Regions from separate parts of the Streptomyces sp. NPDC057136 genome, predicted to be linked through region 2. Evidence: riboswitches for the same ligand, from Rfam matches in the RefSeq annotation. Region 2 holds a riboswitch; the other holds the start of a gene.
The links. Region 2 has a riboswitch for S-adenosylmethionine ahead of thrC (threonine synthase). Riboswitches for the same ligand answer to the same signal wherever they lie in the genome.
Positions count from the first base shown of each region.

Region 1: linked by a shared signal. The riboswitch ahead of ACFT7S_RS37995 (aminotransferase class V-fold PLP-dependent enzyme) and the one ahead of thrC (threonine synthase) in region 2 are both predicted to bind S-adenosylmethionine.

Region 1 is NZ_JBHUUV010000074.1:45-7,688, forward strand. Features, by position in the region: gene ACFT7S_RS37995 (aminotransferase class V-fold PLP-dependent enzyme) at 1-1,375, opposite strand, end outside; SAM riboswitch class IV at 1,551-1,667, opposite strand; gene trpD (anthranilate phosphoribosyltransferase) at 1,750-2,814, opposite strand; gene ACFT7S_RS38005 (cytochrome bc complex cytochrome b subunit) at 2,938-4,563, opposite strand; gene ACFT7S_RS38010 (Rieske 2Fe-2S domain-containing protein) at 4,560-5,612, opposite strand; gene ACFT7S_RS38015 (c-type cytochrome) at 5,609-6,418, opposite strand; gene ACFT7S_RS38020 (heme-copper oxidase subunit III) at 6,474-7,094, opposite strand; gene ACFT7S_RS38025 (hypothetical protein) at 7,282-7,644, shown strand, end outside.
Region 2 is NZ_JBHUUV010000071.1:9,847-17,490, reverse strand. Features, by position in the region: gene groL (chaperonin GroEL) at 1-674, opposite strand, end outside; gene ACFT7S_RS37815 (cold-shock protein) at 981-1,187, opposite strand; gene ACFT7S_RS37810 (MoaD/ThiS family protein) at 1,625-1,900, opposite strand; gene thrC (threonine synthase) at 1,930-3,222, opposite strand; SAM riboswitch class I at 3,241-3,368, opposite strand; gene ACFT7S_RS37800 (glucosyl-3-phosphoglycerate synthase) at 3,521-4,471, shown strand; gene ACFT7S_RS37795 (hypothetical protein) at 4,510-4,800, shown strand; gene ACFT7S_RS37790 (trehalose-6-phosphate synthase) at 4,878-6,257, shown strand; gene otsB (trehalose-phosphatase) at 6,234-7,085, opposite strand; gene ACFT7S_RS37780 (DUF3263 domain-containing protein) at 7,417-7,644, opposite strand, start outside.

The DNA of each region.
Region 1 (7,644 bases), on a different contig from region 2:
AGACCTGAGCCGTTCCGCGGTCCGGGACGCAGCGGCCGTCCTCCGTGCGGTACTTCCACTGGGCGCCCTCACGGACCAGCTCCTTGACCGCCCGTACGAAACGCTCGACGTGCTCGTCCGGCGTACCGGCCCCGAAGCTGACCCGGATCGCGTTCAGCGAGCGCTCGCCCGGACCGGCCTCCGGGGCGCCGCACTCGCCCGGGTCCTGCAGGTCGCTGCCCAGCAGGGTCCGCACCAGCGGGTGGGCGCAGAACAGTCCGTCGCGGACGCCGATGCCGTACTCCGCGGAGAGGGCGGCGGCGAAGTGCGAGCTGTTCCAGCCGTCGACGACGAAGGAGATGACGCCGACCCGCGGGGCGTCGTCGCCGAACAGCGAGAGCACCCGGACCTCGGGGACCTCCGCGAGTCCGGCACGGACCTCGGAGACGAGCCGCTGCTCGCGGGCGACGAGGGTGTCGAAGCCCGCCTCGGTGAGCGCCTTGCAGGCAGAGGCGATCGAGTAGACGCCGATGACATTGGGCGAACCGGCCTCGTGGCGGGCCGCGGTGGTGTGCCACTCCACGTCCACACCGCCGTCGGTGCGCCGGGCGACCTTGCGCGAGGCGCCGCCGCCGGCCAGGTACGGCTCCGCGTCCTGGAGCCAGTCGGCGCGGCCCGCGAGGACTCCCGAGCCGAACGGCGCGTACAGCTTGTGTCCGGAGAAGGCGACCCAGTCGACGTCCAGCTCCGCGATGTCCACCGGGTGGTGGGGGGCGAGCTGCGCGGCGTCCAGCACGATCCGCGCACCGTGGGCGTGGGCGGCGGCGGCCAGTTCCCTGACCGGCCACAGCTCGCCGGTGACGTTGGAGGCACCGGTGACGCAGACCAGCGCCGGGCCGTAGGGGTCGCGCTCGGCGAGCGCGCGCTCCAGGACCTCGACGGCCTGTCCCGGGGTGCGGGGAGCGTTGAGGTAGGTCACGCGGGCGTCGCGCCACGGCAGCAGCGAGGCGTGGTGCTCGGTCTCGTAGACGAACACCTGGCAGTCCGCGGGGATCGCGGCGGCGAGCAGGTTGAGGGAGTCGGTGGTCGAGCGGGTGAAGATCACCTGGTCGGTGTCCCGGCAGCCGAGAAACTCGGCGACGGTCCTGCGACTGCTCTCGAAGAGGTCCGTGGAGAGCTGCGAGAGGTAGCCGGCACCGCGGTGGACGCTGCCGTAGTACGGGGCGTACGCGGCGACGTCGTCCCACACCCGCTGGAGTGCCGGGGCGCTGGCCGCGTAGTCGAGAGCGGCATACGTGACTTCTCCTCCCGTAACGAGAGGAACAGTGACGTCCTTTCCCAGAACCGGCAGCGGGGCACAAATGGACTGGTCGATGGCAGCGACGGAGACAGACATGGCGAACTCCCGTAACAGGCAGGCGAATTCCGCGCGCCGACGAGTACGCGGCAGCGCAGGAGAAAGGAAAAGAGGGTGCGCGGAGAAGGGCGGAAAGGCCCTAACGCATTCGCTTGCTCACAAGAGACTCCCTAGGGACCAGGACCCCGGGGGTTGGCATTCACAGATGCCGAGGGGCCCGCGCTTGCCGTAGACCTCGCTGCCTACGGCCTGGTCTTCACCCGGGGCACCCCGCCACGGACGGAGGGTTGCCGGACAGCGAGCCGGGGCCTATTCGCTGTCACTCATGACCTGCCCAGCATCTTGCCATACGTGCGGACATACGCAAGGCGCGGTCCGGTATCCGGACCGCGCCCTGTGCGTACAGCGCCTGTTCAGGCGTTGCTGGCCGCCACCCAGCGCTCCAGCACCCGCTTGGCCGCCCCGGAGTCGATCGACTCGGTGGCCCGTGCGATCCCGGCGGCGATCTCCTCGTTCAGCGTGCCCGTCCCCCCGTCCAGGGCGACCAGCGCCGCCGCCGTGTTGAGCAGCACCGCGTCGCGTACCGGACCCGTCTCGCCGTCCAGCAGCCGGCGGGCGACATCCGCGTTGTACGAGGCGTCGGCGCCGCGCAGGGCTTCCACGGGCACCAGCTCCAGGCCGACGTCACGCGGGTCGAACGCCTCCTCGCGCACCGCACCGTCCCGGACCACCCAGACCCGTGACGTAGCCGTGGTGGTGAGCTCGTCGAGCCCGTCGTCGCCGCGGAAGACCAGGGACGAGTTGCCCCGGTCTGCGAGCACGCCCGCCACGATGGGCGCCATCCGGAGATCGGCGACGCCGACGGCCTGGGCGCGCACCTGGGCCGGGTTGGTGAGCGGGCCGAGGATGTTGAACGTGGTCTGCGCACCGAGCTCCTTGCGGGCCTTGGCCGCGTACCGCAGAGCGGGGTGGAACTTCACGGCGAAGCAGAAGGTGATGCCCGCTTCCTCCGCGACCTGCACGACCCGCTGCGGCGTCAGTTCGAGGTTGACGCCCAGCTTCTCCAGGACGTCGGACGCCCCGCTCGCCGAGGAGGCGGCGCGGTTGCCGTGCTTGACGACCTTGGCGCCGGCTCCCGCGAGGACGATCGCCGACATCGTGGAGATGTTGACCGTCTTGGCCAGGTCGCCGCCGGTGCCCACGATGTCGACCGTGCGGCCCGGTACGTGGATGGTGTTGGCGTGCGCGTACATCGTCCGTACGAGCCCGGTGACCTCGTCGACCGTCTCGCCCTTGGCCCGCAGCGCGACGGCGAAACCGGCGATCTGCGCGTCGGTCGCCTCGCCGCTCATGATGCGGTCCATGGCCCACGCGGTGTCGTCCGCGGCCAGGTCCTCGCCACGCAGCAGCGGGTTCAGCACGCCCGGCCAGGAACGAGCCGCCACGCTGTCGCCGCCGCCCGGGGTCACAACGTTCATGGTCCGCTCCTGGGGTCCACAGCCGATAAGGGGATGGCCTCCACCCTATCCAGCCCGGGAGGCAGCAAAGAGCCCCGTCCACTCGATGGACGGGGCTCTCGCTGTGGCGATCAGTTCAGGTGATCAGTGGTGGCCGTGGCCGCTGGTGATCTCCTTGTACTCCTCGGCAGTGGGCTTGGCGATCTGGTTGTCGTCGCCGTAGTAGCCCTTGCTGAGCTTGACGCGCAGCTTCTCCACCGGAGAGACCTTGCGCTTGACGCCGTTCTCGTCGACCGCCGGGCCGATCTCGGCCGGCTTGTACTGCTCGTGCGCGGTCAGCGTGTGCAGCTGGCCCGGGCTGAGCGGCTCGTGGATCTCGACGAACTCACCGTGCGGCAGGCGCTTGATGATGCCGGACTCGCGTCCGTGCAGCACCTTCTCCTTGTCGCGGCGCTGGAGGCCGAGGCAGATCCGCTTCGTCGCGATGAACGCGAGGACCGGCGCCACGAAGAACGCGATCCGCACGAACCAGGTGATGGAGTTGATCGACAGGTGGAAGTGCGTGGCCCACAGGTCGTTGCCACCACCGACGAGCAGTACGAAGTACCACGTGATCCAGGCCACGCCGAACGCGGTGCGGGTGGGCACGTTGCGCGGGCGGTCCAGGATGTGGTGCTCGCGCTTGTCGCGGGTGATCCAGGACTCGATGAACGGGTACACCGCGATCGCGACCAGAACCAGCGGGAAGATCATCAGCGGGATGAACACACCCAGGACGAGCGTGTGGCCCCACAGGTTGACCTCCCAGCCCGGCATCACACGGATGAGACCTTCGGAGAAGCCCATGTACCAGTCGGGCTGCGCGCCGGTCGACACCTGGTCGATGCGGTACGGGCCGATGGCCCAGATCGGGTTGATCGAGGCGATCGCCGAGACCATGGCGATGACACCGAAGACCAGGAAGAAGAAGCCTCCGGCCTTCGCCATGTACACCGGCAGCAGCGGCATGCCGACGACGTTCTTGTTCGTCTTGCCGGGGCCCGCGAACTGCGTGTGCTTGTGGTAGAAGACCAGGATCAGGTGGCCGACCACGAGCCCGAGCATGATGCCCGGCAGCAGCAGGATGTGGACCGAGTAGAACCGGGGAACGAACTCGACGCCGGGGAACTCTCCGCCGAACAGGAACATCGAGAGGTACGTGCCGACGACCGGCACCGACAGCACGGCACCCTGCATGAAGCGGACACCGGTGCCCGACAGCAGGTCGTCCGGGAGCGAGTAACCGGTGAACCCGGTGAACATGCCCAGGACGAACAGCAGGAAGCCGAACAGCCAGTTGACCTCACGCGGCTTGCGGAACGCACCCGTGAAGAAGACGCGCATCATGTGCACGAACATGGCGGCCAGGAAGATCAGCGCGCCCCAGTGGTGGATCTGCCGGACGAGCAGACCGCCACGGACGTCGAAGCTGATGTGCAGCGTCGAGGCGTACGCCTCGGACATCCGGATGCCCTGCAGCGGCTCGTACGAGCCGTGGTACACGACCTCGTTCATGCTCGGGTGGAAGAACAGCGTCAGATACACACCCGTGAGGATGATGACGATGAAGCTGTAGAGCGCGATCTCACCCAGCATGAAGGACCAGTGGTCCGGGAAGATCTTGCGCATGTTGGCCTTGGCCAGGCCGTAGATGCCGAGCCGGCCGTCCGCCCAGTCGGCCACCCGCTCACCGGCGGGTGCCTTGCTCTTCGTGTCGTTCGCAGTACTCATCCGCGCTCCCAGAATGCAGCACCGACGGGCTCTTCGAAGTCACCCAGCGCCTCGAGGTTGCCCTCAGTGTTCACGCCGATCCGCAGCTGCGGGAGCGGGTGACCGGCCGGACCGAAGATGACGCGGGCGCCGTCGGAGAGGTCGAAGGTGGACTGGTGGCACGGGCAGAGGACGTGGTGCGTCTGCTGCTCGTACAGGCTGATCGGGCAGCCGACGTGGGTGCAGATCTTCGAGAACGCCACGATGCCCTCGTGGGCCCACTCGCGCTCACGCTTGCTCTTGATGTCGTCCGGCTCGATCCGGACGATCATCAGGGCGGCCTTGCCCATCTGCGTCTGGAAGTCGTGCGCGTCCTCCTCCAGGCCCTCGGGCATGGCGAAGGTCAGCGAGCCGACGACGATGTCCTCGGGACGCAGCGGCTCCATCGTGTTCATGTTGATGAGTTGCTTGCCCCTGCCCCACATGGTGGAGCGGAGCTTCTTCTCCGGCAGCGGGCCGAGGTCGCGCAGCAGCATCACGCCGGAGAGCGGCACCAGGGCCAGCGCGCCGAACATGGTGTTGCGGATCAGCTTGCGCCGACCGATCGCGGACTCCGCGGCACCGGCCGCGAAGTCGGCCAGAACCTGCGCCTTGACCTCGGGCTCGGCCTCGATGGGGTGACGCTCTGCGGCCGTCTCCACGTCGGACATCAGGGTGCGCGCCCAGTGGACGGCGCCCGCGCCGATGCAGAAGAGCGCCACACCCAGGGTCATGCCCAGGGAGAAGTTCAGCGCACTCACGTGGCCGACCGGCCAGATGAAGACGATCTTGTCGACCGGGAAGATGACGTAGGACGCGATGAACGCGACCGTCGACAGCATGGACAACGTGAACATGAACGCGACCGCGCGCTCGGAACGCCTCGCGGCCCGCTCATCGATGTCCTGGATGCGCGGCTTGTGGGCCGGCAGCCCCGGGTCGGCGAACGGGTCGTCCGCCACCGCTACCGCGCCGTGCGCGGTGTCCTGCTCAACCGGCAGGATCTCTTCTGGAATCTCTTGGCTACTCATGACTTCTTGGCCTTAGCGGTGTGGGCCGCGACCCAAACGGCAACTGCGATCAGTGCGCCGAGTCCGAAGATCCAGCCGAACAGACCCTCGCTGACCGGACCGAGACCACCCAGCTTGAGCCCACCGGGGCTCGCGGAGTCTTCTCCGTTCACGGTCTGGACGTACGCGATGATGTCCCGCTTCTGCTGCTCCGGCATCGTCGTGTCGGGGAAGGACGGCATGCTCTGCGGGCCGGTCTGCATGGCCTCGTACATGTGCTTCGGGTTCACGCCTTCGAGGCTGGGGGCGTACTTGCCGTGTGTCAGCGCGCCGCCCTCACCGGTGAAGTTGTGGCACTGGGCGCAGTTGGTACGGAACAGGTCGCCGCCCTTGGCCGCATCCGCGCCCTTGGGGCTGACCTGGTTCTCGGTCGGCGTGATCGGACCGGCGCCGAGCGACGCGACGTACGCCGCGAGCTGGTCGATCTGTGCCTGGGTGTAGATGACCTTCTTCTTCGGTACCTGGGCGCCCGGCTGCTGTGCCGGCATACGGCCCGTACCGACCTGGAAGTCGACGGCGGCGGAGCCCACGCCCGCGAGGGACGGCCCGTCGGTGGTGCCCTGACCGCCGGTTCCGTGGCAGCTGGCGCAGCCTACGGAGTAGAGCTTCTTGCCCTCGTCGATAGCGAGGGACTGGGCGGTTTCGTCTGCCTGCGCCTTACCCGCAGGCGCAAAAGCGGCGTACAGCCCCCCGGTAGCCGCCAGCGCGAGGAGTAGTACGACGACCGCCGCCAGCGGATGGCGTCGTCGTGCGGAGAGCTTTTTCACGGATTACCCCGGTGTCAGGATCTTCTGCGTCGATGGTGTGTGGGTGCGAGCCCGGTTACTTGATCATGTAGATCGTGGCAAACAGGCCAATCCACACGACATCGACGAAGTGCCAGTAGTAGGACACGACGATGGCGGCGGTGGCCTGTTCGTGGGTGAACCTCTTGGCTGCGTACGTCCTGCCGAGAACCAGCAGGAAGGCGATGAGACCGCCTGTCACATGCAGACCGTGGAAGCCGGTGGTCAGGTAGAACACCGAGCCGTACGGGTCGGACGACAGGGAGAGCCCCGCGTCCTTGACCAGCTCGGTGTACTCCAGGACCTGGCCTCCGATGAAGATCGCACCCATCACGAACGTGATGATGAACCAGGTGCGGAGCTTCTTCACATCGCCCCGCTCCGCGGCGAAAACGCCGAGCTGGCAGGTGAGTGAGGAGAGCACCAGGATCGTGGTGTTCGTCGCGGAGAACGGGAAGTTCAGATGATGAGCCATCTCCTTCCAGTGATCCGGTCCCATCACCGATCGCAGGGTGAAGTACATCGCGAAGAGGGCCGCGAAGAACATCAGCTCGGAACTCAACCAGATGATGGTTCCGACGCTGGTGAGGTTCGGTCGATTGACCGACGGGTGCGCGTGCCCGGTTTCTACTGTCGTTGCTGTCGCCACGACCGACATTATGTCGGTCGCTTATCCCGCCCTCACTCCCGGGGGTGCCGTTCGGTGTGTCAACCGCGTGTGTCCTCCCCGAACGGCCCATCGAATCGGTGTCATTACCGGTGCTGACAGGCTGTTGGTCGGAGTACGATCCGCGCATCGGTTCATGCCCGGAGAGCCCCGAAGACGCAGATGTCACGGAGGAACAATGCAGCCGACCGCCACGGTCCTGGTCTACAGCGACAACGCCAACACCCGCGAGCAGGTGAGGCTGGCAGCAGGTCGCAGGCCGGCGGCGGACGTGCCCCCGGTGGAGTTCGTCGAGTGCGCGACCCTGCCCGCCGTCCTGACCGCCCTGGACAACGGCGGCATCGACGTCTGTGTACTGGACGGCGAGACCGCCCCCGCGGGCGGTATGGGCGTCTGCCGGCAGATCAAGGACGAGGTCTTCCACTGCCCGCCGGTGCTGCTGCTGATCGGGCGCCCGCAGGACGCCTGGCTGGCCACCTGGAGCCGCGCGGACGCCGCGGTGACCCTGCCGGTCGACCCGGTCGATTTCGCGGACGCCCTC
Region 2 (7,644 bases):
ATCTTGGAGTTGACGATCAGGATGTACGGGTCGTCGAACGACGTCTCCATACGCTCCATGTCGGTCGCGAAGTACGCCGAGATGTAGCCCTTGTCGAAGCGCATACCCTCGGTGAGTTCCAGCTCCAGACCGAAGGTCTGGGACTCCTCGACGGTGATGACGCCTTCCTTGCCGACCTTGTCCATAGCCTCGGCGATCTTGGCGCCGATCTCGGTGTCAGCAGCGGAGATGGAGGCGGTCGAAGCGATCTGCTCCTTGGTCTCCACGTCCTTCGCCTGCTCCAGCAGAGCGGCGGAGACGGCCTCGACGGCCTTCTCGATGCCACGCTTCAGAGCCATCGGGTTGGCACCCGCGGCGACGTTGCGCAGGCCCTCGCGGACGAGAGCCTGAGCGAGAACGGTGGCGGTGGTCGTACCGTCGCCGGCGACGTCGTCCGTCTTCTTGGCGACCTCCTTGACCAGCTCCGCACCGATCTTCTCGTACGGGTCCTCGAGCTCGATCTCCTTGGCGATGGAAACACCATCGTTGGTGATCGTGGGCGCGCCCCACTTCTTCTCGAGGACGACGTTACGGCCCTTGGGGCCGAGGGTGACCTTGACGGCGTCGGCGAGCTGGTTCATCCCGCGCTCGAGACCGCGCCGTGCCTCCTCGTCGAACGCGATGATCTTGGCCATGTGAAGTGGTCCTCCCGGACAGGGGTGGATTCTCCGGACCGAGAGGCGCCCGCGACGGACGGCCAGCGTGCTGTGTGGTTCCTTGCCCCACGCAGCCTGCGGGCCTCACCGGCCCGGTCCAAGTTTCTGTCACTCTCACCTGGAGAGTGCTAACGCCAATGATTAGCACTCGACCCCTGCGAGTGCAAGCGTCCCCCTCGGGATGTGGACAAACACGCGGACGCACGGAGACGCACGGAGGGCCCGTACCCCTGGGGGTACGGGCCCTCCGCGCGTGAGTAGTGTCGTTGGCCGACCGCGTCGAGCTCAGCCGACGGCGAGCTTGACCATGTCCGCCTGCGGCCCCTTCTGGCCCTGCGAGATCTCGAATTCAACTCGCTGACCCTCTTCGAGGGTGCGGTACCCGTCCATCTGGATCGCGCTGTAGTGGACGAAAACATCCGCACCACCGTCGACCGCGATGAAGCCGTACCCCTTCTCCGCGTTGAACCACTTGACGGTGCCCTGAGCCATGCCTAACTCCCCTATTACTGGCCCTTGCACAGGACCGCACTTCGCGGGCCCGGGTCAGAACTCACCCTCCGACAGGAGAGGGTGCGTGCGCCGGAACGCGTCGACCGCGGCCGAATGTATCTGCCCAACTGCCCTCTGCAACAGGTCAATCGGACGAGAATTCTGGGCACGACCGATCGCCCCATTATGGGGAATTCATGAGATTCCTGGGCAAGTCGGGCCTGACAAAGGCCACTTATGGCTCAAGGGGGTCGCACACTTTGGCTGCTTCTTATCGTGACCGGGCGCATTCTCATATGCGGGCGGCACAGGCAGCGGAGGGGACTTCCCAACTCTACCGCGTCTAACCATGCAGAATTGCCCCCTCCGCTTCTCTCACGGAGGGGGCAACAGAGATATCGCTGTGAAGGCCGGCGGACGTGTGCGCCGGCCGGCGGTCAGCCTCCGGCGACGGCCGGGATGATCGAGACGCCGGCACCTTCCGGGGTGACCGCGTCCAGGCCGCCCTCGAAGCGCACGTCGTCGTCGTTGACGTACACGTTCACGAAGCGGCGGAGCTTGCCCTGGTCGTCCAGGACACGGGCCGCGATGCCCGGGTGGTTCTTCTCCAGGGAGTCGATGACCTCGGAGAGGACCGCGCCCTCCGCCGACACCTCGGCCTGACCGCCCGTGTAGGTGCGGAGGATGGTGGGGATACGGACCTTGACGCTCATGGTGGGTGCCTTCCTTCGGTCTCGGATGGTCAGCTGGTGGCGAGGCCGGCGGCGCGGAACGCGTCCAGGCTCGGCCGGATCGTCGCGGTCGCCTGCGAGGTCGCGGCCACCGCGTCGAGCGTCTTGAGGCCGTCACCGGTGTTCAGGACGACGGTGGTGAGCGTCGGGTCGAGCAGACCCGCCTCGATCAGCTTCTTCGTCACGCCGACGGTCACCCCGCCCGCGGTCTCCGCGAAGATGCCCTCGGTCTGCGCGAGCAGCTTGATCGCGTCGACGATCTGCTCGTCGTTCACGTCCTCCACGGCGCCACCGGTACGGCGGGCGATGTCCAGGACGTACGGACCGTCGGCCGGGTTCCCGATCGCCAGGGACTTGGCGATCGTGTTCGGCTTCTGGGGGCGCACGACGTCGTGACCGGCCTTGAAGGCCACCGACACCGGGGAGCAGCCCTCGGCCTGGGCGCCGAAGATCTTGTACGGCTTGTCCTCGACCAGACCGAGCTTGATGAGCTCCTGGAGCCCCTTGTCGATCTTCGTGAGCTGCGAACCCGAGGCGATCGGGATCACGAGCTGGTCGGGCAGCTGCCAGCCGAGTTGCTCGCAGATCTCGTACGCGAGGGTCTTGGAGCCCTCGCCGTAGTACGGACGCAGATTGACGTTGACGAAGCCCCAGCCCTCGCCGAGCGGGTCGCCGATGAGCTCGGAGCAGAAACGGTTGACGTCGTCGTAGTTGCCCTCGATGCCGACCAGCTCACCGCCGTACACGGCGGCCATGACGACCTTGCCCTGCTCCAGGTCGTGCGGGATGAACACGCACGAGCGGAGGCCGGCGCGGGCGGCGGCGGCACCCACCGCACCGGCGAGGTTGCCGGTGGAGGAGCAGGAGAGGGTGGTGAAGCCGAAGGCGCGGGCGGCCTCGACGGCGATCGCGACGACACGGTCCTTGAAGGAGTGCGTCGGGTTCCCGGAGTCGTCCTTGACGAACAGGTCACCGGTGACGCCCAGTTCACGGGCGAGGTTGTCGGCCTTGACCAGCTTGGTGAAGCCGGGGTTGATGTTGGGCTTGTCCGCGACATCGGCGGGGACCGGCAGCAGCGGCGCGTAGCGCCAGATGTTGTTGGGTCCGGCCTCGATGCGCTTCTTCAGCTCGTCGGGGGAGCCGCTCGGCAGGTCGTACGCCACTTCGAGCGGCCCGAAACAGGACGCGCAGGCGAAAAGGGGACCGAGCTCGAAACGCTCGCCGCACTCGCGGCAGGAAAGCGCCGCGGCGGGACCGAGATCCACAGTGGAAGGGGTGTTCGTCAGTTCAGTCTGCACAGCCATGATGGCGGAGGCCCTTTCTCCTCATCTTCCTCATGGCGAATTTCGCCACAAGACGGATTTGGCACCTTCCCCACCGTGACCTCGCGGTCGATGGGGGGGTTGCCGGGACTTCAACGGGCCGTTCCCTCAGTCCCTCTGGATGAGCGCTATGGCGCTGGATCACGATCCAGGCATTTGTCGGCGGACGGACCCCGAGATGCGAGGGTCGTCCGCGTTGTTCAAGACTGTAACCGAAGCCTCGGACGCTTGAGATAGTCGTCCGAACCGCGAGATGGATCACATGCAGGGAGATTCGACCTTGATCGAAGAGGTGGAACGTTGGCTGACCAGGCGTTCCTGGTCGGCCGCCGACCGTCCACTGGATCGTCTCGCGGCCGCCAGGGCACGGGACCCGCGGCGCGCAAGCGTCAGCGTCGTCCTGCCCGCCCTCAACGAGGAGGCGACGGTCGGCGCCATCGTGACGACGATCCGGCACGAGCTGATGGAGCGCGTGCCGCTGGTCGACGAGCTGGTGGTGATCGACTCCGGTTCGACGGACGCCACCGCGAAGGTCGCCACGGAGGCAGGTGCCCGGGTGGTCCACCGGGACGCGATCCTGCCCCGAATACCCGCCCTCCCCGGCAAGGGGGAGGTCCTGTGGCGGTCACTGCTGGTCACTAGCGGCGAGATCGTCTGCTTCATCGACGCGGACCTGAAGGACTTCTCCGCGGACTTCGTCTCCGGGATCGTCGGGCCGCTGCTCACCGATCCCTCGGTGCAGTTCGTGAAGGCTATGTACGACCGCCCGCTGGGAGACACCGCTGGTCAGGGCGGTCGAGTCACGGAGCTGGTGGCACGGCCGCTGCTCAATCTGCACTGGCCGCAGCTGGCCGGATTCGTCCAGCCGCTCGGCGGTGAGTACGCGGCACGGCGCTCCCTGCTCGAACAGCTGCCGTTCCCCGTCGGTTACGGAGTAGAGCTGGGCCTGCTCATCGACTCACTGCACCTGGTGGGCCTGGACGCGCTGGCGCAGGTCGACGTCGGCGAACGCAAACACCGCCACCAGGACGGCCAGGCGCTGGGCAGGATGGCGGCGACGATCTACCGCACCGCACAGCTCCGGCTCTCCCGGGGCCAGCTGGTGCGGCCGGTGCTCACACAGTTCGAGCGGGGCGAGAACGGCTTCGTACCGAGCACCCATGTGGTGGACACGGAGGAGCGGCCCCCGATGCGGGAGATCGCGGAGTACGTGTCCCGCCGCGCGGCGTAAGCCGGTTTAGTCATAAAAGTTCCCTACATTTCATTTTTATGGCTTCTCCTCGACTGAGGGCCGCTCTGCGCCGCAGGCGCCGACTGCCCGCATACGCCGCTGTCCTGGCCGTGCTCGGCTCCTTCCCGACGGGGCTTGTCGCGTCGGCACCGGCCGCCGCCGTACAGGTCACGGAGGCGCCGCGCCCCGCGCACGGCTCCCCGGCCGAGACCGGCGGCAACAGCGAGCGGCTGTGGCTGCTCGGCGGCCTCGGGCTCGCCCTGACCGGGGCCGGGGCGGTCGCCTGCGCGGCGGCGCGCGGCCGGGGACACGAACGCGACCGCGGCTGACCGGCGAGGCGCGAGCCCGCCCGGCCGGTGGCCGTACTCACGTTTGGGGGGTTACGGAACGGGCTAGGTTCCGGTACATGGTCTCCGAGCACGCTGCCCAGGTTCTCGTCGCGTCCAACCGCGGCCCCGTGTCGTACACACAGGGCGAGGACGGCTCGCTCACATCGAAACGGGGCGGGGGTGGCCTGGTCTCCGGCCTCAGCGCCGTCGACGACAAGCTGTGGGTGTGCGCGGCGCTGAGCGACGGCGACCGCGAGGCGGTCAGGCAGGGGGTCGCCGAACCGGGCGTCCGGATGCTCGACATCGACGCCGCTCTCCACGCCGACGCGTACAACGGCATCGCGAACTCGGTGCTCTGGTTCGTCCACCACATGCTGTACCAGACCCCGTTGGAGCCCGCGTTCGACGCGGAGTTCCGGCGGCAGTGGGCTTCGTACGAGGCGTACAACCGGGCCTTCGCCGAAGCGCTCGCCGAGGAGGCGGGCGAGGGGGCGGCGGTCCTCGTGCAGGACTACCACCTGGCCCTGGTGCCGGGGATGCTCCGTGAGCTCCGCGCCGACCTGCGGATCGGCCACTTCTCGCACACGCCGTGGGCGCCCGTCGACTACTTCCGGCTGCTGCCCGACGACATCGGCGAGCAGCTGCTGCGGGGCATTCTCGGCGCCGACCGGGCGGCGTTCCTCACCCGGCGGTGGGCGGACGCCTTCATCGGCTGCTGTACGGAGATCCTGGGCGGCACCGGCCACACGCGGATCGGGGTGCACGGGCTGGGCGCGGACGCGGAGTTCCTGCGCCGCCGCTCGCGCGAGGCGGACGTGGACGAGCGGATGGCGGCCCTGCGGGAACAGGTGGGTCCGGACCGCCGGACGATCGTGCGGGTGGACCGGACGGAGCTCTCCAAGAACATCGTGCGCGGGCTGCTCGCGTACCGGGCGCTGCTGGACGCGCATCCCGAGTGGCGCGAGCGGGTCGCCCATATCGCATTCGCCTACCCCTCGCGGCAGGACCTCGCGGTGTACCGGGAGTACACGGCAACGGTGCAGACCCTGGCCGACGAGATCAACGCGGAGTACGGGACGCCTGGTTGGACGCCGGTGATCCTGCACGTGAAGGACGACTTCGCGCGCTCCCTGGCGGCGTACCGGCTGGCCGACGTGGCGCTGGTCAACCCGATCCGTGACGGGATGAACCTGGTCGCCAAGGAGGTCCCCGTGGTCTCCGACGACGGCTGCGTGCTGGTGCTGTCGCGGGAGGCGGGGGCGTACGAGGAGCTGGGCGACGCCTCGATCGTGGTGAACCCGTACGACGTGTCCGCCACGGCGGAGGCGCTGCACCGGGCGCTGTCGATGCCGCACGGCGAGCGGGCGGACCGTACGAAGGCACTGGCCGCGGCGGCGACGGCGCTGCCGCCGCAGCAGTGGTTCCTGGACCAGCTAGAGGCGCTGCGCGAGGGCTGACAGGAAACCGACGACGTCGGCGGGGCCGGGCAGCAGCAGGTCGGCCCGCTCGGCGAGTTCGGGCACTTCGGCGCTTCCGCTGCAGATCAGCAGGCCGGGGATGCCGTCCGGGCCCTCGGTGCGGAGCTTCTCCACGGTGGCGTAGGCGGCGAGGTCGCCGAGGTCGTCGCCGGCGTACAGGACGGACTCGGCGTCCGTCTCCCGTACGTACTCCGCGAGTGCGACGCCCTTGTCCATGCCGGGCGGGCGCAACTCCAGGACCAGGCGGCCGGGTTCGACGATCAGTCCGTGCCGGGCCGCGAGCCGGCCGAGGGGGTCGCGGAGCGACTCGAAGGCGGCCTGCGGGTCTTCGGCCCGGCGGGTGTGTACGGCGACGGCCTGGCCCTTCTCCTCCACCCAGCTGCCGTGCCAGGTGTCCACCTCGTGGAGCACGCCCGGGAGTTCGGCGCGTACGGCGGCGACGCCGGGGTGCGGGGCGGGGGCGTGCACGGTGCCGGAGACGGCGTCCCAGCGTTCGGCGCCGTAATGGCCGAGGACGACGAGGTGGTCGAGACCGGGGACGCCTGCGAAGCCGCCGTACCGCACGGCGACGTCGGCCGGGCGGCCGGTGATCACGGCGACGGACGCGACGCGTGGCGCGAGTGCGGCGAGGGCGGGGACGGCGCCGGGGTGGGCGCGGGCCTGTTCCGGGTCGGGGACGATGTCGGCGAGCGTGCCGTCGAAATCGAGGGCGACCACGGCTCGGTCGGGCCGGGCGAGGATGGCCGCGAGGCCCTCTTGGCCGGCGGGGGTGGTCGGGGTCGGCAGGTGATCGGGGTGACTGCCCATGCGTCGACCCTATAGCGACGCCCCCCTTCCCGGGGCTCCCCCGAACCCCTTGTCCTCAATCGCCGGACGGGCTTGATGTGACCGCCACGGGCTGGAGTGGCCGGTGTCGTGGCGAGTGCCCGTCTTGCCCTCAAACGCCGGGCAGGCTTGATGTGGGCACCGACCCCCTCACCCACCGGTTCCGTCCTCAAACGCCGGACGGGCTTGATTTGGCTGGTGTTGCTCTGTACGCGAGTGGCCTGTGAGCTTGATCTGAGCGGTCACGGCAACATCCGGCCCGCCCGGCGATTGAGGACCGGGGTTCGGGGCGGAGCCCCGGGAAGGGGTCGGGTCAGCGGCGGGCTCGGCGGGTTGCTCTTACCGCTCTTAGGCGGTTCACCGTTACCGGGTCCTCCGCCAGCGCCCGTACATCGTCGATCAGCGCGTTCAGCAGCTGGTAGTAGCGGACCGGCGACATCCCGAGCTCCTCGCGGATCGCCCGTTCCTTCGCCCCCGGCCCCGCCCAGGAGCGTCGTTCCAGGGCGAGCAGGGCTCGGTCCCGGTCGGAGAGTGGGGCGGC